Regions from separate parts of the Desulfosporosinus sp. FKA genome, predicted to be linked through region 3. Evidence: riboswitches for the same ligand, from Rfam matches in the RefSeq annotation. Region 3 holds a riboswitch; each other region holds the start of a gene.
The links. A riboswitch is a leader RNA that binds a small molecule or an ion and turns the genes downstream of it on or off. The one in region 3 is predicted to bind cyclic di-AMP.
Positions count from the first base shown of each region.

Region 1 (5,901 bases), on a different contig from region 3:
TGTTGTCTTGTTCTAAGAGGCGGTAAGCTTGTTCTAAGCTATAGATGTGAGGAAGGCCCGGAGAATTAAGTAAATACTGCAAAGGTCCTACAGGGGCTAAGATCATTTTGGTCATTTTCCCCAGAGTGTATGTATATACACTGACGTTCATGAGTTTATCACCTCTTCATTTTACTCTTCCCAGAAAGGCTTTGCTGAGTTAACTCCTTTTAGATTCGAACTATCTTTAGCTTCAACCTTATTCTAAAGCATGAACGTAAAAGACGTATTGTCAATCTGTTAAAATAAAGTAAAAAAGATTGCCAGAGCGAATAGGACGTTCTGGCAATCGAAATTTAGCAGCCGTTTTTATTTTCTTGTAAATGATAAATTTAATAATAAAAAAACAATTCTTGAAGGATTTTCCTTTTTGTTCTCGAAATAATATAACGATCAGTTATTTTATCCTAACTCGCTAATAAGACTTTGAGTGACTAGAAAATCAGATAGATATAAATATCAGATGATTATGAATTATCGGAGGATTTTAATATCTATGGCTGCAACGTTTCGAACAATTAAAGATTGGGAAGAATTTGTTGATTCTAAAAAAGAGATAATTCAGCTTAGGGAAGAACGAGTTAATCTTCAATCAGAGGTCTTTTCGCTAAAAAAATCCCTAAAAAAAGAAATTGAGAATAGAGAATACCTCGAAGGTGAAATAGCAAAACTGGGGCGTTTAAATATTATAGGTCAGTTGGCGGCAGGTCTTGGACACGAAATTCGAAATCCTATGACAACTATTCGAGGGTTTCTTCAAATGTTACAGAGTAAAACAGATTTACTTGTCTTTCAAAACTATTTTGAATTAATGATCGAGGAGTTGGATAGGGCCAATCTAATTATTACAAATTTCTTATCTCTTGCCAAAAATAAACCGACTGAAATTAAACGCATGAATCTCAACAAGTTGCTGGAAAACCTATTTCCGTTATTAATTGCTGATGCTTATAGTCAAGATAAGAAGTGTATTTTTCAACCGGGTAAAATTAAGGAAATTGATATTGATTCTAATGAAATTACACAACTAGTCTTAAACTTGGCCCGAAACGGTCTTGAAGCAATGCAGCCCAATGGCTGTCTTACGATTGAAACCTTTATGGAAGATGATAGTGTTGTCCTTAGTGTAAAGGATGAAGGAAAAGGAATTGATGAAGAGAATCTTAAAAAGCTTGGCGATCCTTTCTTTACTACCAAAGAAAACGGAACCGGCTTGGGTCTGCCCATGTGCTTCACAATTGCCAGCAGATATCATGCTCATATAGACGTTGATACTGGTCCAGACGGAACTACTTTTTTTGTTCGTTTTCCCAGACCTTGTGATGAGATTGAATAATTTCTTTCCCGAAAAATGAAAGGGGGCTGTGTTTTCTCACAGCCCCCTTTTAAGCGGGATTACCGTTACTAATTATACCTGCGCGCTCCTAAATAACGGGAAGCGTAAAAACTGTCACTGAGACTGGAGACTTCAATACCACTGTTAGGGTTACTGGCATGAATAAATCGTCCCCCCCCCATATAAATGCCTACGTGAGATGCACCACTAGTATATGTCGTGAAAAACACTAAATCACCAGGCTGAAGGTCATTTTTGCTGACAGAACGTCCTGAAGCAAATTGAGCATAGGAAGTACGCGGCAGGGATATTCCGGAATTAGCATAAACATATTTTGTAAAGCCCGAACAGTCGAAACCACTGCGAGTGGTTCCACCGAAAACATAGGGCGTACCCTGTAAGCTAAGAGCTCGACCCACAATGGAGGAATTATTACTGCTTCCTCTGGAAATACCATAGGCAACCGTCACATTGCCAGGTCCTTTAGCAATGACTTGATTTACAGGATTTTGAGTGATTTTTTCAGCTAATACTTTTTTAGTTACGTCGATACCATTTTTACGCACATAGGAATAAGTAACTAATTTTGCGCCATTACTTCCTTGGGTTACAATTTTTGAATTGTCAAAGGCCAAACTCGGATCAATTTTCGTTACAACATCGTAGGGTACAGTTTCCGACCCTGAATAAGTTCCTTTACTAACAACGGTAAGATAAGGTGTGGAATCAACAAGCTTTATAGTTTCACCGGGTTTCAGCATGGTATTTTTAGTTGACCCCGGATTACCCGCTAATACATCATCGGTTAACATATCGTTTTTGCGGGCGATAAGCCACCAGGAATCATTAGGCTGAACGGTATAGTTTTTCGTCGTTATCTTGCCATCCATCAATACCTTAAAAGCTTGATCAGCTGATTTTACTTGATCCGGGGAGACTTCAGCTTTTTTGACACTAACATTCTCAGCAAAACTTATTGATTCGATCTTATTTTCAGAACTGGGTTTTGCATAATAATCTTGGTATTTTTTAAGAACCTGATTCACGTCTTCTTTATTTGGCAAAACAGCGACAACAGATCCATTTGCTTTTAAGCTATAACCATCAACATAACATGATATGTCATTTTTTAGTTTTTCTTCATTTAAAGAAGATTCCAGATAGACAGCTGGACTAATCCTGACGTTCTCATAAGTTATAACGTCGTGAGTTTTGGCAACTACACCATAAGGTTTGCCTTCCTGTTGCAAAACTGTTTTTACAAGGTTTTCAGCTGTCGCTGAATTTTTTGCCAGGCCAATCTGATGACCGTTAACAAGAACTGCTGCCGCAGAAGTCGTCGTTGTAAGATTGTAGGTGACCCCACCTATTAAAATGAGAGAAACCGATAAGGTAACGATAATTTTTGGCGATTTCCAAGAAATCCTTTGTAACGTATTGCGCGAAAACTGTTGGATAACTAGTTTTCTTTGAGTCCAATCGAAATGTTTGATTCGGCTAAGTACTTCGCCTTGAATCTGAGACAGTTTACGAGACCATTGCATATTTTTCACCTTTCACAATTGCCTACGAGGTTAGTTGACGGATTCGGGCAGGAAGGTGTAAGCCCTTCGCGTATTACACGCGATTAACCCCATAAATAAAATCCCCCGTTCTAGACGACTCTAGATTCGGCATTCTTTCTCCTTTCATTAAACATATCATTAATTATTCGACACTATATGCAAATGTCCTCTAAATTTATTTATGAAATACTTGTGAAGTTTTAAACTTACTCTAAAAAACTTGCTATTTCCCGTTTAAACGAGTGCAAACTCTAGGACTTAACGGGCATACTAACAGCAAAATAACTCTCAATATTTAGGGAACTGGAACTTTAATAAGGGGGGGGCGTGTTGTGTACAGACTTAATTCTATGCAGCAGAAAAAAGTCCTTGATTCTTTTCATAAAGTTGTGGACACGCGAAATCCAGAACTAATCGGTGAGGACTTATTTAATCATTTAAACCTAAACTGTAATTTTTCTTCCCATTTTACTCTGGAAGGGTTTCGAAATGCTTATAGCGGCGATCATTTTCAGGAGTTTTTAAATTACTTTGATCGCTGTTCTCCCCAAAGTCAATGGCTTAAAGCACCGGAAATTAGCCGAGAATTTGCAGAATTGAATCAGAAAATGGTTGATTACGGAAGTGATCATATCTAAAATAAGTCGCGGATAAGCCATTGGGAAAATTCAATGGCTTTAATTGTGGTCATATTTTATACCATATTTTTGTAGGCGATAAAGCAATGTCGGGCGGGTAATTCCTAAATATTTTGCTACCTTGGTCTGATTATAGTTGTGTTTTTCCAGAGCCTTAATGATAAGATGTTTCTCTAACTCTCCTAAAGAGAAACCACTTTCAGTAAGCTGTATCTCCGGCGTTGTCAATTCTTCGAGATGATTGAGCAACTCTTTAGGAAAATGCACCGATTGGATTTCCGAACCCTGACAAACAATAAGGGCTCTTTCAATAACATTTTGCAGCTCTCTGATGTTTCCGGGCCAGTTGTATTGGGTTAAGATTTTCATAGCTTCTGAAGAAATTTTTTTACTTTTAGTAGGGTCGAATTTTTCTAAAAAATGATTAACAAGAAGAGGAATATCCTCTTTTCGTGATCGAAGGGGAGGCATGACAATGCCCATGACATTTAAGCGATAGTAAAGATCTTCTCGAAAGGTTCCGCTGGATATAGCCGTGGCAAGGTCCCGATTCGTTGTGGCGATGACTCGAACATCGACGTGGATTGTTTCGATTCCGCCAACTCTTTGAAAACAGCGTTCTTGTAATACTCTTAACAACTTTGCTTGCATGTTAATAGGCATTTCTCCAATTTCATCAAGGAGGATTGATCCCTTATCGGCGACCTCAAAGCGCCCTTTTTTTCTGCTGGATGCGCCGGTAAAGGCCCCTTTCTCGTGGCCGAATAATTCACTTTCTAAGAGGTGTTCCGGAAGAGCGGCACAGTTTACTGCCACAAAGGGTTTGTCGAAACGATTGCTGGCTTTGTGAATTTCTAAAGCAGCAACTTCTTTTCCCGTTCCGCTTTCACCGGTAATCAGTACTGTTGTACCGGTTCTAGCAACCTGACGGATTAAGAGTGAAACTTCTTTCATCGGTTCACTCTGTCCAATAAGTTTACCGTATTGTTTTCCTAATTCCTGACGTAAAAAATCAACTTGATTTTCCAGATTGGAGAGATGAAGCGCTTGTTGAACCTGGACTTTGATTTTTTCGAGCTTGAACGGCTTTGTGATATAGTCCATAGCACCAATTTTCATCGCCTCTATGGCCGTATCAATAGTCCCATGGGCGGTAATCATGATGACAGGTACATTAGGGTATAAAGATTTTAGCTCTTTTAATACTTCGATGCCATCGAGATCAGGCATTTTTAAGTCTAAAATTACCAGCGAGGGTTCATTTTCTTTGGCCAATCGAATGCCCTCTAACCCCCTTGTGGCTGTCATCACCTGATATCCTTCATGGCTGAGTGCCCTCTCGAGGGCCCAGCACATTCTTTCCTCATCGTCAATGACCAGAATTTTTGGTGTCAAGAAGATCACTCCTGTCTTAGAATTTTAGGCAGTACAGGAAGATTAATCCGGAAAGTAGTTCCTTTTCCCAGTTCGCTGTTAACGTCAATGGTTCCGCCGTGCAGTTTTATACTTTGATAGGAAATTGACAATCCAAGGCCGGTACCGGCCTTTTTTGTTGTATAAAAGGGATCAAATATTCTTGATTTATCGTTTAGAGGGATTCCCTCTCCAGTATCCGCAAAGCTTATGGCAATGATGTTCTCCTTTTCTTCCGTGGTTATTGCCAGTTCGCCGCCTTCGGGCATAGCTTCTGACGCATTAACAATGATGTTTACAAAAACTTGTTTAAGCTTTTCGGTATCAGCTAAGATTTGAGAGAGGTTATATGCCAGATTTAATTTTACGTGGACTTTTTGCTTGCGCAGCATTGCGGCGGAGAAAGAGAGGACACCTTTGATAAGATCATTAATGGAACATTCTTTAGAGGCAACTTTAGTAGGACGTCCGAAATCTAAAAGTTCCTGAATCTCAAAATCTTGGCGGTCGATTTGTTCTTCTATTGCCCGCGTAAATTCTTCAATGCCGGTCACTTGAGAATATTCCTCTTTCATCAATTCAACCAAGGTTTTAATGATAGCAATTGGATTGCGTAATTCATGAGCTACACCGGTTGCCAGACGGCCAAGAGCAATCAGGTGCTCTGATTGTCTCAACTGATCTTCCAATCGTTCCTTTTCGCTGAGGCCAACGGCCAAGCGGTTAACTGCTTGAGCTACCTGACCAAGTTCTCCAGGCATTTCAGGAAGCAAAAGATGAATATCATTTTCCATGCGGTTTAACCCCTGCTTTAAGCGGTTAACTCCGGTCATTAAGTTTCTGATAACAATAAGGGCACCAATCATAACAATGGCCAAGACTGCAAGAATAAAATACCTTTCGAGTTTTC
Region 1 is NZ_NAHZ01000034.1:350,649-356,549, reverse strand. It holds gene B5771_RS22930 (zinc dependent phospholipase C family protein) at 1-151, opposite strand, end outside; gene B5771_RS22925 (ATP-binding protein) at 536-1,375, shown strand; gene B5771_RS22920 (C40 family peptidase) at 1,444-2,919, opposite strand; cyclic di-AMP (ydaO/yuaA leader) riboswitch at 2,924-3,061, opposite strand; gene B5771_RS22915 (hypothetical protein) at 3,273-3,578, shown strand; gene B5771_RS22910 (sigma-54 dependent transcriptional regulator) at 3,618-4,973, opposite strand; gene B5771_RS22905 (ATP-binding protein) at 4,979-5,901, opposite strand, start outside.
Region 1: it holds a riboswitch for cyclic di-AMP, as region 3 does, so the genes downstream of both, B5771_RS22920 (C40 family peptidase) here and B5771_RS04365 (C40 family peptidase) in region 3, are expected to answer to the same signal.

Region 2 (5,901 bases), on a different contig from region 3:
TTATAAGGATATTACTGAATGTGCCGATAACGTCGGGGATATGCTTACTAATATTGCCAAGCGGCCTTTAAAAGTGAATTGCGCTTGCTTTACCCCGAATCAAGGACGATTCGAAGATATTGTGCACATGGCTGAAAACTTAAAAGCGGATGCTGTAATCGATTTTTCGCTTCAATTCTGTCAGCCCTATGGTGTGGAAAGTTATTTCGTGGGCAAAGAAATGGAGAAAAAACATATTCCATATCTGCGGCTGGAAAGCGATTTTTCTGAAGAAGACCAAGGTCAGCTGTTAACTCGGATAGAAGCTTTACTTGAGATGATTCGTGTATGAGGCAAGCCGACTTGGATTTCGGCTCAGTGAATACAAAGTTAGTTGTCCGCTGCGTTAGGCACAGCATTGCTTGCTTAAGCTTCGCGGGCATAGGTAGGCTATAAGACACTAAGTGGTTTATCCCCTTGGACTGGTGATTTAAAGGCTACAACTTATAAGAATGATTATAGCAATAGGGGCTGTTGCAGATTCAATTTGCACAGCCCCTTAGTCCTTGAATGGAGATATTTTTAGTTTCAAATAAGGTTTAAAATAATACTTATAAGGCTTTGCTATTATATTTAAATTATTATAATTTGATGGTAAAATAAAGATAAAAGGGGGAGTTAAGATGAGCGAAGAGAACAAAATGTGGCAATGTCAAATGCAAAGTTGTGGGTACATCTATAATCCGGAAAAGGGTTGTAAAAAGGGTAAAGTACCTGCCGGTGTGCCCTTTGAGGAACTGCCGGATACCTGGAGATGTCCATTATGCGGAGCCAGTAAGAAAGCATTCAAACCTGTGTAAAGTTTAAGACTAGAGCTCTTATTTTTCTCATCACTAAGAGGGTATTTCCTTTAGGTTGGGATCCTTAAAACGCACAATAAATTTCGTGCCGGAAGGAGAAGTTATCACCTCAATTTTAGCATTATGTCTTTCGGCAATATTGAAACACGTAGACAGGCCAATCCCCGTTCCGCCTTTTTTCGTTGTTTGAAAAGGAGTACCCAAACGTTCCAGAATCTCCTGACTGATGCCAGAGCCTTGGTCTTCTACCTCCAGAACAATACTATCTTTGGTTTGATAGGTCCTTAAATTTAGAGTTCCCTTAGGGCTCATTGCTTCAAGGCCATTCCTTGTGAGATTAAGGACGAGTTGTCTCATTTCGCGTTCATCCAACATGAGTTCAGGGACATTCTCAGCCTCAAGGACGACAAGTTTATTTTGATTGGTTGCATCAGCCATAATTAAGGGGTATAAAGAATCCACTAAGTTATTGAGTTTGACTGGTGTCCGTAATTTGGCATTAATTTTAGCAACAGATAAAAATTCATTAAGAATGCCGTTAGCCCGATCTAACTCGCTGATCATAAGGTCAAAATACTCAGCGTTTTCCTGAGAAATGTTTTTGCTTTTTAAGAGTTGCAAAAAGCCGCGAACGGTTGTCATGGGATTTCTTACTTCATGGGCAATACTTGTTGCCAGCTCACCAACGAGGTTCAATCGATCTAAACGGCCTATTTCTTCTTCAGCAAGTTTGCGTTTGGTAATATCCAGGAGCTGCATTAGAAATAACTGAGTTCCGTCAAAATCCTCAAAAGGAAGCTGATATACTTCGTAAATAACATCTTTGATAATGCACTGCCATTGTAGGGGGCTGGAGGTTTGGGTTTCCGACTCCATATTACAGTCCTTACAAGGACGATTTCTATTAAAAAGGAGTTCAAAACATTTTTTATTACCAGGTTCGCCCTGAATCTCCTTAAACTTATGATTAGCAAAAACAACGTTTCCTTCAGAGGTACGTAGATAAACTAAACCGGGAAGCCCAGCTAAAATAGCGTGCAGACGTTTTTGCTCATCTGCCAGGGATTTCTCCAAGCACTTCTGATCGGAAATATCTCGAAAGTAGACAGAGAGACCTTCCGGAGAAGGGTAAACGTTAACTCTAACCCAGCCGCATGAAAGTACTGAGAAAGCCTCAAAATAGATATGTTTTTGGGTAAGTTTAGCCTCTGTAAATTTTAGGAAGTACAGATCATCTGATTCTGGGAATATATCCCAGTAATATTTCCCCAGAATTTTTTCTTTTTTTGACGATAAGAAAAGTTGGGCAGCTGAACCGTTGACATAAACAAACTTCCAGGAATTATCGAGAACATAAAAGTAATCGGATATATTGTGAAAGATGCTGTGGATTCTGATATCCGGTTTATCAGCAGCCTTATTGTCAGGAATTATTCCGTCAGCAGTCGGGCAAGCAATCGCATAAAAAACTTCCTCCGTAGGAATGGGGATCAGCATCCAGGAAAATTGCTGATAGGTTCCGTTAGAAAGACAGTAGCGATTCGTTAAACCATGAATTCTCTTTCCCTTCATCGCTTCTGTGATTGCTTGGATTGAAGACTTTTGGTCATCAGGATGAACATATTTCCGGATGATCTCTGCCGCTGTTAGATCTTTTATGGTTTTTTGGGTAATTCCAAGAAGTATTGGCAAAACTGGATTGCTGTACTGGGTCCGTCCATCTAAGGAATTAATGATAAAGACATAATTGAAATTTAAGAAGACCTTTTTTAGCTTAAGAAGTTCCTTTAAGGAAACCTCTGGAATATTTGTATCCAAAGCTAACTCCTTTTCTGCATCTATCATATCTAATGCCCTTATAACTCTAATACGTACTAATCAGTGAATTCGTTCAGCTAAAGCTGGATGAATAGTAGTTCCACAAATTAGCCTTAATCCCTTTTTAATAACAATTACTTAATATATACAATAATATATACTAAGTATAAATTATTGTATATATTATTGCTTGAGATATCCCCAGGGCCGGAGGTTAGTATCAATACAGCTCTATTTTATATAATTGATTATAATCTATAAATGTGATATAATATATTCCAATAAATGTATTTCGCAACATGGTTAAAACGATGATCATTAAAGATCATCTAAATATCCTAAATCGCTTAATTCTTTTTTAGAAGCGGGGGAACCATTTATCTGGGGTGAATCCTCCACAGGAATTTTTTCCTGTGGGAGGTAGGGTTACTTTCGACCCGAATCCGTCAGCTAACTTCGTAAGCGTTGAAAGGGAAGAACGATAGGCTAGGCTCTTATTGCCCCGCCTGATTATTCTTTTACTTTTTCGACTTAGCTGACCCCAGACATTGTGTCTGGGGTTTTATTTTATTTTATTTGAGGGAGGCTAAATGATGCTGAATTACGAACTAACCGAAGGGAAAACGCTTGTCACTTTGAGCAAGACTGCCGAAAAGAACAGTTTGATAAATCCTGAATTATACAGCAGATACCAAGTCAAACGGGGGCTCAGGGATCTTGACGGTAGAGGTGTCCTTGTCGGTCTGACAGAAATTGGTGAAGTACACTCCTATATCCTGGACGAAGGTGAAATTATCCAAGTTCCAGGCCGATTACTTTATCGTGGCTATGATATTTCCGATTTGGTCAATGGATTCACACGAGATGGCCGATTCGGCTTCGAAGAGACTGCCTTTTTATTGCTTTTTGGCCATCTCCCTGATCAGAAAGGTCTAGAGGATTTCAAACAAATTTTGGCTGGTTATCAGAAGCTGCCAGAAGATTTTGCCCGCGATTTTATTTTGAAGTCCTCCAGCAAAGACATTATGAATGCTCTTGCCAGAAGTGTCCTTGCCTTATATTCTTTTGACGATAACCCTGACGATCCTTCCATCAGCAATGTTTTAAAACAATGCTTGCTGCTGATAGCCTGTTTTCCATCCTTAGCGGTGTATGCTTATCACGCTTTATCCCATTACTACAGCAATCAAAGTCTCTTTATTCACAGCCCGCGTCCGGAGTTAAGCACAGCCGAGAACATTCTGACAATGCTGAGACCGGACAGTAAGTACACCAAACTTGAAGCTGCGCTCCTGGATCTCGCTTTGGTGCTGCATGCTGAACATGGCGGGGGAAATAATTCGACCTTTGTTACTCATGTCGTAACTTCTACCGGCACAGATACTTATTCGGCGATGTCGGCAGCTATAGGTGCTCTTAAAGGGCCGCGGCATGGCGGAGCTAATATTAAAGTAATTAAAATGTTTGAAGATATGAAGAATCAGCTCAAGGATTGGAATGATGATGAAGAAATTGAGCAATATCTAACTCGGATTTTGACAAAAGATGCCTTTGACCGGTCTGGCTTGATCTATGGGATAGGCCACGCTGTTTACTCCATTTCAGATCCGAGAGCCGTTATTCTTAAGGATTATGCAGCCAAACTAGCTCAGGAAAAGGGACTGGATGATGAATTTAAACTCTACGCATCGGTAGAAAGGTTAGCTCCTCAAGTAATCGCTAAGTTTAATAGGATGTATAAAACAGTCAGTGCCAATATCGATTTTTACTCCGGATTCGTTTATAAAATGCTTAATATCCCTGTTGAAATGTATACACCCATGTTTGCTATTGCTCGAATCGCAGGCTGGAGTGCCCATCGTATTGAGGAAATTGTTAATGCCGGAAAAATTATCCGTCCGGCTTATAAAAGTGTGGCGCGACGACAAAAGTATCTGGATTTGATTGAAAGAAATTAGTCCTTCTAAATTATAGAAGTCATTCTCATTATTCAGGACTAAATGAGCATTAAGCTTAAGGCAAGAGCTTTGGCAGCGGTGTAATCACCGGTGCCTTTTTTATGTGTAAAGGTTTTTTAGTCTAGGAGAAGTCTTTGAGAGTAAGTAAAAGAGAGGCAAGGTATGGGAAACGCTCCACTTGTAGGGGTGGGAGTTTTACGATTGGATAAAACGGGAGTGAACTCGCTTACGCTAAAGCTGAACATCGGGGCTTCAGATACAATAATGTCCGGTGGACATTATTGCCGAGCCGCCTCTCTCAATAGGAATACTTAGCGGCGAAGGAGGACTCTACCCCACCTGAAGTTAACGAAGGATCAACACCCACCACTTATAGAAGTGAGGGTCTTAAAAACTGGATAAAAAGGTATCCGCTGAAAAAGAGAGAATAGTATAGATTCAGCAGCTTGACATAAAGAGATCAGACAGGGGTGGAACGTTGATGGGAAAATTAAAAATTCTGACAACCATGTTGATATTCGGCAGTATCGGGGTCTTTGTCCGCAATATTGCTTTGCCTTCCAGTGAGATCGCCTTTCTTAGAGGAATTATTGGCAGCGCCTTTTTGATTTTGACAAGTATTCTTGTTAAACAAAGGCCATCCTTTAAGGCGATTAAACAAAATGGGTTACTTTTAGTCTTATCAGGTGCCGCCATCGGATGTAATTGGATTTTCTTGTTTCAAGCCTATAAATACACGACCATATCCAATGCAACTTTAAGTTATTATTTTGCTCCGATATTTGTCATGATAATGGCTCCCTTTCTCCTTAAGGAACGATTAACATTCACTAAGGTCGGATGCATTATTATTGCCATGGCCGGATTGTTTCTAATCAACCTGGGAGGCGGCGATACAGGCAGTGGTAGTAATCATTTTCTCGGTATAGCATATGGCCTTTCAGCAGCAGTACTCTATGCGGGTGTCATCATCATGAATAAATTTATTAAAAACCTAACAGGGTTTGAGACTACCCTTGTGCAATTGATGGTATCAAGCTTGGTGCTCCTGCCCTATATTGTTTTGGGTGATACAGTAGACTTTTCTGGGTTAACCTTACGCTCAATGGTTTTCATCCTTATTCTAGGTATTCTTCATACAGGGATTGCTTACTTCTTATATTTCACAGCGATCAAAGAATTAAAAGGACAGACTATCGCCGCATTAAGCTATATTGACCCCATCACGGCAGTGATCATCTCGGCTGTCTTTCTGGGAGAAAAAATGAGTCCTATGCAAATCATGG
Region 2 is NZ_NAHZ01000025.1:49,812-55,712, forward strand. It holds gene B5771_RS07540 (double-cubane-cluster-containing anaerobic reductase) at 1-331, shown strand, start outside; gene B5771_RS07545 (rubredoxin) at 663-839, shown strand; gene B5771_RS07550 (ATP-binding protein) at 873-2,684, opposite strand; cyclic di-AMP (ydaO/yuaA leader) riboswitch at 2,992-3,138, shown strand; gene B5771_RS07555 (citrate/2-methylcitrate synthase) at 3,251-4,615, shown strand; gene B5771_RS24225 (hypothetical protein) at 4,778-4,930, shown strand; gene B5771_RS07560 (DMT family transporter) at 5,097-5,901, shown strand, end outside.
Region 2: it holds a riboswitch for cyclic di-AMP, as region 3 does, so the genes downstream of both, B5771_RS07555 (citrate/2-methylcitrate synthase) here and B5771_RS04365 (C40 family peptidase) in region 3, are expected to answer to the same signal.

Region 3 (5,901 bases):
CAGATAGTCTTTAACATAGGCAGATAATGAACTGCCATTGGTATATAGGATAGGCATCCCTTGGGCCCCAGCAATAGCAGCTACGGATAAGGCATCTGAACCGGCTCCGCCAGTGACTACAACCTGGCTAATTTTTACGCCTTGATTGGCCATTTCTTTGGCTATGTTTACAGATGTCTGAGAAGCATCGATGCCTCCGAGGTCCTTTACTTCTGTTACCGTTTCAATTGTTTTTACTTCATCAAGGACATTCTTTTTGATGACAGCCGATCCGCTGGTAACATAGACTTTCTTGACCTTAAGCCGTGTCAGTTCCTCCTTGGCGTTCTGATTTAGATCATTACCTTCAGTCAAAATAATAGGTGCGTTTAATTTGGCAGCTAAAGGTCCTGCGGCCAAGGCATCGATAAGATTTGCTGGCATACCTGCAGCCAGTATGGCATAATCAGAAGTTCCAGTCCAACCATTCTTGGCAATCTTAGCTGCCGTTTCATACTGATCATAACCATAAATACTGGTCGTGTTCGAAACCGTCTGTGCCACGGATGCTGCTGCCATAGACGGAGAAACTACACTGAGTAAAGAAAAACATGCAGCTAATCCTCCGATAAGCAAGTTTTGTTTTAATCCGTGCACCAATTCACCCCTCCTCTTCTTTTATTTTCTATATCTAGAGTTACCTCTAAATACCACTTTTAGCAAACAATAAAATCTTAAGTAGGAACAAACGCTTTCAAGTAAGTTGTGGTTATTATAAATACGTTGTAAATATAAATCTTTGAAATATTTACAAAATCGAGATTATACAAGGGGTATTGATTGAATCAAGAAAGTAGCCATGTTTGTAAATTGTGGTTGAACTATGTAATAACCTTTGGAAAAGTGCCGAGAATTTATTCTCAGCACTTTTTGTAGCATTCAAATACTTTAACCAATCATCATATAATCGCTTTAATTAGAAATTCATCATGGTACTTCCGGTATTAGCTCCCCCAATTCCGTTCATCATTGTATTACCCGAACTAGCAGCACTACTTCCACTCATCATATTCCCTTGAAATTGGCTCATGAATTGATTCATTTTGTTAAGGTTATCTTGTCCTATTTGAGCCTTAACGGCTGGGTCTGAATTCATGAGATCTTGCATTGACTTAACGTCTCCTGTTTGCATAGCTTTTTGCATTGCGGCTGAATTATGGAGATTTTGCATTGCTGATGAGTTCATTAATGTCTGATGTTGGGCTGGAGTAAAGGTTTGCTGCATGAAATTTTGCATTTGACCAACCCATCCATGGTCCTGTCCCTGAGTCGTTCCCGCCAAAGCCGGTAAAGCCATAAGCCCTACCGCCAATGTTGCAGTTCCTACGATTGTTGTAATTTTCTTAGTTAATTTTTTCATTGTAATTCCCCCTTATTTTTATTTGAATTTATTTAACTGCTTTTCTATGTTCTTAGTGTAGCTTTTGGATACGACTATCTCATGAAAAAGTTGTGAATTTCTCATGAAGAAAGGGATGCAACGAAATTATAAGTTTCGCTACATCCCAACCATAATCCAGCAATCCAATTTACCCAAAGTACTTGTTGTGTTGTAGTTCTCTAAGGGAAAGACTTAATTAATTAGGATCAAGCCCTCTCTCCCTAAACACAATCTCTATGACTTTGCGAGTTCCGAAACTCTCCTCTCTTGTCACGAAGAGCTCGTTAATATTAATATCTGCCTCTTTACGTGACCAATGGCAATGCGTATGTAAATAATTCAAAAAGCAGGATCCTTTCAATAAGTGACCCTGCTTTTTCATGACATCTAAAAGTTACTTTGAACCCATTGCTTCTTTTACTAAAGGCTGCAGGGCTGGATCTTTTACCATGGCCTCAAATGTTGCTTTCATTTTAGGATCAGCCATAATCTGCACCATTGGCTTAAACATCGATGGATTAGACATAATGCTTACCATGTTATCGAGATTTTGACTACTCCCCATAATCCCGATCATATTCTTTTGGACCTCACTGCTTTTCATAATATCGATCATCATCGGCGTTATTTGTGAAGACCCCATTACTTTTACCATGGACTGGCGTGTATCAGGTGAACTCAGAACATTTGCCATTTCTGTAGGATTGCTCGTCATATATTGAGTCATATTACTGGGGTTCATCACGCTATTTTGACTTCCACAACCAGCAAGACTTAACACTGTGATAGAACTTAGGGCAATAAACACTATAGTCTTGACTCTCTTATTCAAAATCGATCATCTCCAATCATTTTTGTACTTAATAACAATTACTGAGTTAAGAGCTATATAAATTTTAATAAGTAAGGTTAAAGAACTTAACAAATCAAATACGACTTAGCGGGCACCTCCTTAAAAAGGATTAATCATTATAGCTTTTAAATAGTTGAATATACGAATATCTCTATAATTCTCTTGTATTTCTACATAAATTCTTAAATTCCTTCTTATTTTGCAGGTTTATGGATATCATCACAATGTACTATTATTTACATATGTAGGAGCTATTCTTACAGGTTAATAATTCCAGGAACGATAACTTGGATTACATGTGTTCTATGATTTTTAAATTAAGTATTCTATTTTAAAGGAAAAGGAAATGGCTAAGACTGTAATCCTAATACCATTTCCTTTTTATTGTTACCTTGTTTACTATAGGTACAGTCATTTAAAGGTTAATCTCTTAGTCAATATAGCGCAAAGTTAAAGGATTCGACGCGCACCAAGGTAATGTTTTGACCAATAACTTTCCGACAAATTATGAATACCTACACCATCACTAGATGCTCCGACTGTTTGTCCTCCACCAATATAAATTCGTACATCAGTAGCTCCAGGAGCATAGGTTTGAAAAAACACAAGATCTCCTGGTCTTAGATTATTACGACTTACCGTTGAGCCTAGTTTGTATTGTTCGGCAGCAGTTCGTGGAAGTGAAATTCCGGAGGCCCTAAATACATGTTGGACAAACCCTGAACAATCAAATCCTTTTATACTCGTTCCGCCCCAGAGATATGGAATACCTTGTAAACTTAATGCATGACTTATAAGCTTATCTACGTATAAACTGCCCCTCGATACTTGGGGCATCGAAGCTTGTTTAGGTTTGATATTAGAAACCTTCTGTGCAGAAGTGCTTTTTTTCTTGGTATCCTTATTTATCGGAGGTACTCTTAATGTCTTTACTAAGGCCGGTGTTTTGCTAACAACAGGCGTTATCGATTCTTTTTGGTTAGAAATAATTTTACTAGTTATTTGAGGTTCATTCATGTTAGACTCGATTGAACTTGTCCAATGAAAGGCTACACGTATTGCTTGAGAATATGCTTTTGATTGAGAAACTACTACAGGGGAATTTTTGTATACGGTACTTGGTAGCTTAGTAACCATAGGGGTAACTTTGGAATTTAAAACCGCCGCTTGAGAAGGGGCAATCCCCACTAAACTATTTGTCAAAAGAACACCACTAAGGGCAACCCTAGTAAACCACTTTTTCTGGAGAATAAACAATGACTGGCTCCACCTTTCATAGCTTACGAGGTTAGTTGTCGGATTCGGGTAAAAAGGTGTAAACCCTACATGTTCAAAACATGATTCACCCCATATGAAATCCCCCGTTCCAAGCATTTATGCTCAGATTCAGCACTTCAATTTTTAAATATTAGTATTTAGCTTTGCGGATATTGTCTTATAGAAGTCCTCCTTTCTTATCTCGTAATGCTAAATCCCATTCATCTTGAAACATCGTAATTATACTCTAGTACTATGAATTTCCTATGAACGAACGTATTTTCCGATATTGAACATCTTCTTAGAACATACTCTTATTTGCTGGCTTATGATTTCCCTAAATACGAAGAAGGTGAAAGCGAATGGTTGTTTCGCCTGATCTCTCAAACTTATCCTTTATCATGCAAAACGGAGTTATTTTTCTTAGTTTATCGCCCAACCCGTGCAAAGGTTCAGATGGCCCTAGGGTTAATATTTTTAAAATTATTATAGAGTAAGAAGCAATTGACGTATAGAAATTTCAGGATGCAGCTTAATTCCTTTAGTTCAAAAATAATAAGTCCCCCTGTAGCTTCATCATACATCGAAAAATTACTTTGAAATTTTTTTCACTTTTTATCGTAGCATCTATATTAAGATGATACATTTGGGTACCGGGTAGATTCAAAATCCTGAATTGATTATCGAGATATTGCCCACGTAAAATTTTGAACTAATTTTATATCGGGCGCACCATCCATAATGTTTGGAACATCCAGGCCAATCCAATAGACGCTCTTAAACTCGGGCAGCTTATCATAGAATTGAATAGTAACATGATTCCCTTGATAGACTTGGATCATTGGTCCCGGTGAATTCAATTATATCCCCAATCATTAGTGCCGAGTCCGGGTAGAATTCCTCTGTATTTTTCATTTATGCTGTTACCTTCCTTATCTGTATCTGTCATTTTAGTGATCTGTTTAAGAACTACTGTTTTCCTCGAAATTTATAGATTTTTTTGTAACAGGGTGGTCCTTGTGATTTTCCTGGTCATGATGAGGATCCCCATGTTGGCCGCCGCAGCACCCCCCCATACCTTTCCTATGCATTAAGATCATCATCCCAAATATTAATAAATACCAACCATATTGGTTTAAGAACAGCCACATAAAACATCATCCTTTCTTTGAAATTGAAAAGTCTCCACTAAGACAATTGGTTAGTGTTAGCAAATTTCTTTGCTTCTAATGGAGTAATCTTAAAAAGCGGATTCTTTAGTTAGCTGAATGAATGAATTCACTCTTAGTCTGTATTCCTATATGATAAAACAATCGCAGAAATAAGAGCGATGACGATCATCCCTATACTACTCCATTGAGCCGAAGTCCAATGGAATAAATAACGTGCACCATCCCCTCGGAAAAATTCTAAGCCGAATCGTCCTAATGAATATAGAATAATGTAGATTAAAAAAAGAATACCCCTCGGCCATTTGCGCCAATGTGAAAGAATTATGATTAAGGCAAATACAATCAAATCCCATTGTCCTTCCCAAACCTCTGCAGGCCATAGGGGTTGACTTCCATAAGCAGCATAAGCAGTGGTACCAGGAGGATAGACTAGACCAAAACCTGAGTTTGTCGGTCTACCGAAGGCGTCGCCATTGAGGAAGCATGCTATTCGCCCAATTGCCTGTCCTATAATAATACCGGGGGTTGCAATATCTGCCATTTTCCAGAAATTAAGCTGATGTTTACGTGTATAAATCCACCCAACCATAAAAGCTCCTAGCAAAGCCCCCTGAATTGCCAGGCCACCATGCCAAATCTTCAAAATCTCGGCAGGATGTAGGTAATAATATCCCCATTCATAAAATAAGACTTGCCAAAAACGTGCTCCAATCACAGCTCCAATCACGGCATAGACTACTAAATCCAAAAGATGCCGACGATATTCTTTTTCAGAAGAAGCTAGTGAATAAGCGACCCCTAAGGCTATACTTATTGCAAAAGCAACTACGACACCATAGGATCTTAAAGAATATCCCCCGATGCTGAATAAAGTTTGTAGCAAATTCGACGCTCCTTCCTACTTTAGTATCAATAGATATACCTATTATCCATTTTGCTTTTTCAGTTTTTCCTCCTTTAATTACCCTAGGAATAATTTTCGCGTTAACTTGTCTTCATGTCCTGAGTATAGTAGAACAATTCGATTTTGATGTGAATTAGTTGTGAATTTCTAACGAATAAAAAACTTTGCAAATTAATGGGCGTTCTTAGCTCTTTTGACTAAACTTAGTAGCAATAGGAATGTTTCCGGTATTTCTCCACCTTTTTCCCTTCTTCAATACCTTGCAGGCTTAAGCACAGTTGTTTACATAAAGATC
Region 3 is NZ_NAHZ01000015.1:162,757-168,657, reverse strand. It holds gene B5771_RS04380 (cell wall-binding repeat-containing protein) at 1-636, opposite strand, end outside; gene B5771_RS04375 (hypothetical protein) at 956-1,399, opposite strand; gene B5771_RS04370 (hypothetical protein) at 1,815-2,252, opposite strand; gene B5771_RS04365 (C40 family peptidase) at 2,724-3,530, opposite strand; cyclic di-AMP (ydaO/yuaA leader) riboswitch at 3,536-3,675, opposite strand; gene lgt (prolipoprotein diacylglyceryl transferase) at 4,815-5,585, opposite strand.

Region 4 (5,901 bases), on a different contig from region 3:
AATTCGCAGCAGAACTATAACTTTTATTTGCAGTGCTATTTAAGGTGTAATTGTCATTAAGAGTACTGGTTTGAGTGACGGGGTCTGATAAACGAGTATAAATATCTTTGAAAAAATTAGGAAAGAGTACATACCCTACTACTCCTATGATAAGAACCCAAAGGGCCAAGGCCTGTAAATCCTGCCATAACTCACTACGCGGCGGTCTTCCCCAGGTATTTGGCATAACCTCTCCCCCATTTATCATAATTGTATATACTTACAGCATATATACGTTTGAAAATGTGCAGATATGAACGGAGCACTTGCATCTTGCTTACCCGAGTCCTAAAATAGGAGCAGAGGTGGTAAAAGTGGATCTGCTTCGACAAAAACTGAGCTTGTTGCCTCCCAAACCGGGTGTCTACCTTATGAAAGACGATCGGGGACAAATTATTTATGTCGGTAAAGCAAAGCAATTAAAAAATAGAGTTAAATCTTACTTTACTGGGTCTCATGATGGGAAAACAGCTCGTCTAGTGAGCCATATCATAGATTTCGAATATATATTAACGGATTCAGAAGTCGAAGCCCTCGTGTTGGAATGCAATTTGATAAAAAAATATAATCCCAAGTATAATATCCTTTTACGTGACGATAAAACTTACCCTTATTTAATGATCACCCATGAAAGACACCCGCGTATTATGGTCACACGTCAAATTAAAAAGGGCACTGGGAAATATTTTGGACCTTATCCTAATGCCACAGCGGCACAAGAAGCCGCCCGACTGCTAAACCGGCTTTTTCCGTTTCGAAAATGCCGGCAAATCCCAACCCGTTCTTGTCTATACTTTCACCTGGATCAATGCCTGGCACCTTGTATTCGCGATGTTTCGCCTAATGACTATGAAGAAATTTCCAAGAATGCATCAACATTTCTTAATGGCGACCAAAGTGAAGTTTTGAATCTCCTAGGCGCTAAAATGCAAACAGCAGCAGAATCTCTCCAATTCGAAAGGGCAAAAGAATATCGAGATCTCATCGAGGATTTAAAGCGACTTGGAGAAAAACAAAATATAACCCTCAATGATTTTGTTGACAGAGATGTTATCGGCTATGCCAAAACCACAGATCAATTATGTATTCAGGTCTTTTATCTGCGACAAGGCAAATTGCTGGCAAGGGATAATTTTATTTTCCCTTATTATGATGATCCTGAAGAAGCATTTATTTCTTTTATTGCTCAATTCTACCTGGAGCGTAAAATCTGGCCTAAGGAAATTTTAATTCCTTCTTTAGAATCGCAGGCCTTATTGAGTTTGTTTCCTATTACTATTCCCCAAAAAGGGAAAAAAAGAGATTTAGTTCTGATGGCCATGTCAAATGCTCAAACAACGCTCCACGATCAAATTACTCTTGAAATACGCCAACAGTCGGACAATACCCAAGCTCTAACAACTCTTGGAGAACTTCTAAAGATACCCTCTCCGCACAGAATTGAGGCATTTGATATATCCAATACAGCTGGAACCCATTCTGTTGCCGGTATGGTTCAATTTATTGACGGTAAACCTCAACGTAAGGGGTATCGCAAATATAAAATACAACCTATGGAGATATCAGATGATACAGCCTCTATGAGTCAGGTTATACGCCGCCGCTACCATCGTCTTGTTTCCGAAAATGAACCTTTGCCTGACTTAATACTTGTTGACGGAGGCAAAGGCCAAATTAATGCAGCCTTAAAAGAATTAGAGGACCTTGGACTCACGATTCCTGTGGCAGGTATGGTAAAAAATGATCGCCATCAAACGAATGAACTTATGGATTGGGAGGGAAACCCCATCGCTTTAGCGAGAAATCATCCAACGTTTTTATTATTGGGGCGAATTCAAAATGAAGTTCATCGATTTGCGATTACGTTTCATCGTCAACAGCGCACAAAGAATATGACATTGTCTGCTCTTGACGGAATAACAGGAATAGGCCCTAAACGCAAACAGCATCTTTTGCAGCATTTTTCTTCCCTTGCTGAAATTCAACAGGCATCCGTGGAAGAACTTCAGTCTACAGGACTCCCCGAAAGTATTGCCCTCTCTATTTTTGATTACTTCCACCCAGCAGATGAACACAACCCTTTACAGGAGGAGAAATCTATTCCATGATTTTAAATTACAGAGTAGAATTATGCCGAAAATGTTACTACAAGCGCACACATCAATGTAACATATCTGATAACTATATAAGCAATACTAATTCATCTTTAACAGAATCAAGAACAAAATCAAGCGGCGAATGTCTTCAATATAGGCCCGTCCCGTGGATTCCCCGTTGTTAGATTGGGCATAAAAACAACAGCGATCTCTCGCTGTTGTTTTTATGAATCCTTAATAACGTGTCTAATTGATTCGACGGGCACCCAAATAACGGCTTGCGTAATAGTTATCACTCAGACTTGTAACCCGAATCCCTTTATTCGAAGCATGAACAAAGCGTCCTCCTCCAATATAAATACCCACGTGAGATGCTCCTGAAGCGTAGGTGGAGAAAAATACTAAGTCACCTGCCTGTAGCTGCCCTCGACTGATACCGGTTCCAGTTCTAAATTGCTCTGCGGCAGTTCTCGGCAATGAAGTGTTCGAGGCTCGATAGACATATTGAGTAAACCCTGAACAATCAAAGCCGTTTCGACTTGTCCCCCCAAAACGATAGGGAACACCCTGCAGGCTTAGAGCATTATTGATTAATTGAGAGGTAACCGAACGCGATACTTGTTTTTGGGACGCAGCAGCGACTTGAATAGCTTTTGATCGTTCCGCTGGCACCGGGACAACTCTTGATTGCAGTTTATCAGCCGATTTTGTTACGTTATTTGGTGTACTTGAAGCCGATAAAACGGGTGTTGAATCGTTACTATCCTGAGATGAGGTCAGGGAAGCAGTGCGCCACTGCAACTGTGTGCGAACGATGTTAGTATAGGGTCCAGTCGGAATGGAAATCAAAGTTGTCTTGGCTGCAATTTTACCCGCCGCCGGAACTGACAAACTGCCAGCCAACATTAAACCTGCCAGGACTGTGCTTCCTAACCACATCCGTCCAGATGAGGAAATTAGCAATGAGAGTCCACCTTTCATTTGCTTACGAGGTTAGTTGACGGATTCGGGCTAAAGGTGTAAGCCCTACACGAGAAATCGTGATTCACCCCAAGAAAATCCCCCGCTCCTAACATAAGTTCGGATTCAGCATTTTATATTAGTCTATTTGCCTATATTAGGCTATTCGCCAGTATGTCTAAAAATCCCTGCAATAATTCATGGAATTATTATCCACTATCAGACTCCATGCCGCTAGGCAGCACCACTGATGGATAAAAATTGTGTCCATACTGTTTCTATGACTGGCGAAGACAGGTCGAGATAGTAGGACAAATAAAAACCGCCTCTCAATTTGAGAGACGGACTTTATTTGGACAATAGGAGGCTAAAGAGTCAATATTGAGGCTTAGGTCAAGTAGGTTTTCCCACTAAGTTCCTTCGGTTTCCCTAAAGGCGATTTCTCCTTTTCCCCAGCCTGGGATGTCGCCATCACCAGAACTTGATCACCACTTAGTCCTCACTTCAATCCTCTTTAGTTAACGTTCTAGAAGTTTCCTTAACACTCCTAGACAATCTAGCCTCTTTTGCAGAAAAGCATTTCCGGCAGTTTGAAAAGCATCGGCCAACACCCTCCAAACCTCTTAAAGCCTTCCCAACTTTTCCACCTCAAGGCAGGCTACACTGCACTAAGTTCCTTCCTAATGCAGGTTCTACCCTAAGCCATAGCTATAAAAGCCACGCACTTAGGCCTCCACGGAAAAGGGTAGCGCCCGCATGCCATTGCGGATCCCCCTCATTCCTTAACTCCCAGCAACAGCCCTCGACTGGGCGTCGAAAGCCACCACCAGGAACTTCATCGGTATGCCCTCGGCGGATTATTAGGCCCGCCTTCGATTGCCAATCGTGCACTAGAATAACGCTCCATAGCCCAAAGCAAAATTAATTGTTGTGATTACATTGCCTATTTTACCTGATTATCATAACTTTGTAAAAAACCTTTTTGCCATTTATACCGTCGCTTGATAAAGTAAAAAGATAATTAAAGATTCTTTTGTCATCTAATCTAAGTTTTTCTGACAAAATCAGTTATTTACACACCAAAAAGGCAAAACTATCAGTTGGATAAACTTGTAATTGGGGCAGGTATTCTGCCGCCGCGATTAATAAAGGTTTTTGAGGAAAATGGATGAACATTCATGACCGGAGCTCCACCCAATAGCCCTCCAAATTCCACACGTTCCCCAGCTTTTTTACCAATGGCAGGAATAATTCTGACAGCAGTTGTTTTTTTATTAATCATCCCAATGGCAGCTTCATCAGCGATAATTGCCGAGATAGTTTCAGAACTCACATCCCCTGGCACGGCAATCATATCTAATCCAACAGAACAGACACAGGTCATGGCTTCTAGTTTATCCAGATCCAGAGCCCCAACCTCCACAGCTTTAACCATTCCAGCGTCCTCTGAGACAGGGATAAATGCGCCGCTTAAGCCTCCCACATGAGATGAAGCCATAGCGCCGCCTTTTTTAACCGCATCATTTAACATGGCTAAAGCAGCCGTCGTTCCATGCGTTCCACAACGTTCAAGGCCCATATTTTCCAAAATCTCTGCCACACTATCCCCAATAGCTGGTGTTGGAGCCAAGGACAAATCAACAATTCCAAAGGGAACTTGTAAAGCTTTCGATGCTGCTCGACCAATCAGTTCGCCCATTCGTGTAATTTTAAAAGCAGTCTGTTTAATAAGATTGGAGAGTTCCCCAAAATCTGCATCAGGAAATTCCTTAACAACTTTTGCCACAACGCCCGGACCGCTTACCCCAACATTGATCACGCAATCTGGTTCGCCAACACCGTGAAATGCCCCTGCCATGAAAGGATTATCTTCCGGAGCATTACAGAAGACAACAAGTTTGGCTGCACCAATTCCATCTTGAGCAGAAGTTTTTTGAGCGCAATTTAAGATAACTTCTCCCATTCGTTTGACTGCATCCATATTTATTCCGGCTTTAGTCGTTCCGATATTAACCGAAGAACATACAAAATTTGTTTCACTCAAAGCCTGAGGAATAGCATCAATTAAAGCTAAGTCTCCCTCTGTAAATCCCTTCTGCACTAGAGCAGAAAACCCACCAATGAAATTTATTCCCAACGTCTTGGCAGCTCGATCCAAGGCCTTGGCAATTCTCACCATTCCTTCCGAGGATAAATGAGCTGCCGCGATAGCTATGGGTGTAACTGAAACACGTTTGTTGATTATGGGAATTCCATAACGAGATGAAATTTGTTCTCCCACCGTCACTAAGCGACTTGCTTTTTTAGTAACCTTATCATATATTTTTCGTTCTAAACTATTTATATCCTCTGTCACACAATCCAACAAACTAATTCCCATCGTAATAGTTCTAATATCAAGATTTTCTTCATGAATCATCTTGATAGTTTGTTGAATTTCTTCACGAGCAAATGTAATCGTCATAAACGATTTCCCTCCACAATTACCTTCTTTAAAATTCTTTTGTGCTAAATGCGATGCATATAGGTAAATATATCCTCGTGCTGAACTTTTACTTGTAACCCTTTATTGAGTCCCTCTTGTTCAAGACTATTGGCTAATTCAACTAATTCCAACGTTGCCGATTTTAAATCGACTACCATGATCATTGTAAAAAATTCCTTAAGGATTGTCTGACTAATATCTAAAATATTCACGTTATATTCAGCAAGTTTCGTTGCAACCCAAGCGATGATACCAATCTGATCCCTGCCGATAACCGTAATTATGGCACGTCCAGACTCTTCGCGAATCATTGTCATAAGT
Region 4 is NZ_NAHZ01000014.1:79,493-85,393, reverse strand. It holds gene B5771_RS03390 (hypothetical protein) at 1-226, opposite strand, end outside; gene uvrC (excinuclease ABC subunit UvrC) at 411-2,147, shown strand; gene B5771_RS03380 (C40 family peptidase) at 2,382-3,098, opposite strand; cyclic di-AMP (ydaO/yuaA leader) riboswitch at 3,102-3,237, opposite strand; gene B5771_RS03375 (PFL family protein) at 4,192-5,559, opposite strand; gene B5771_RS03370 (ACT domain-containing protein) at 5,604-5,897, opposite strand.
Region 4: it holds a riboswitch for cyclic di-AMP, as region 3 does, so the genes downstream of both, B5771_RS03380 (C40 family peptidase) here and B5771_RS04365 (C40 family peptidase) in region 3, are expected to answer to the same signal.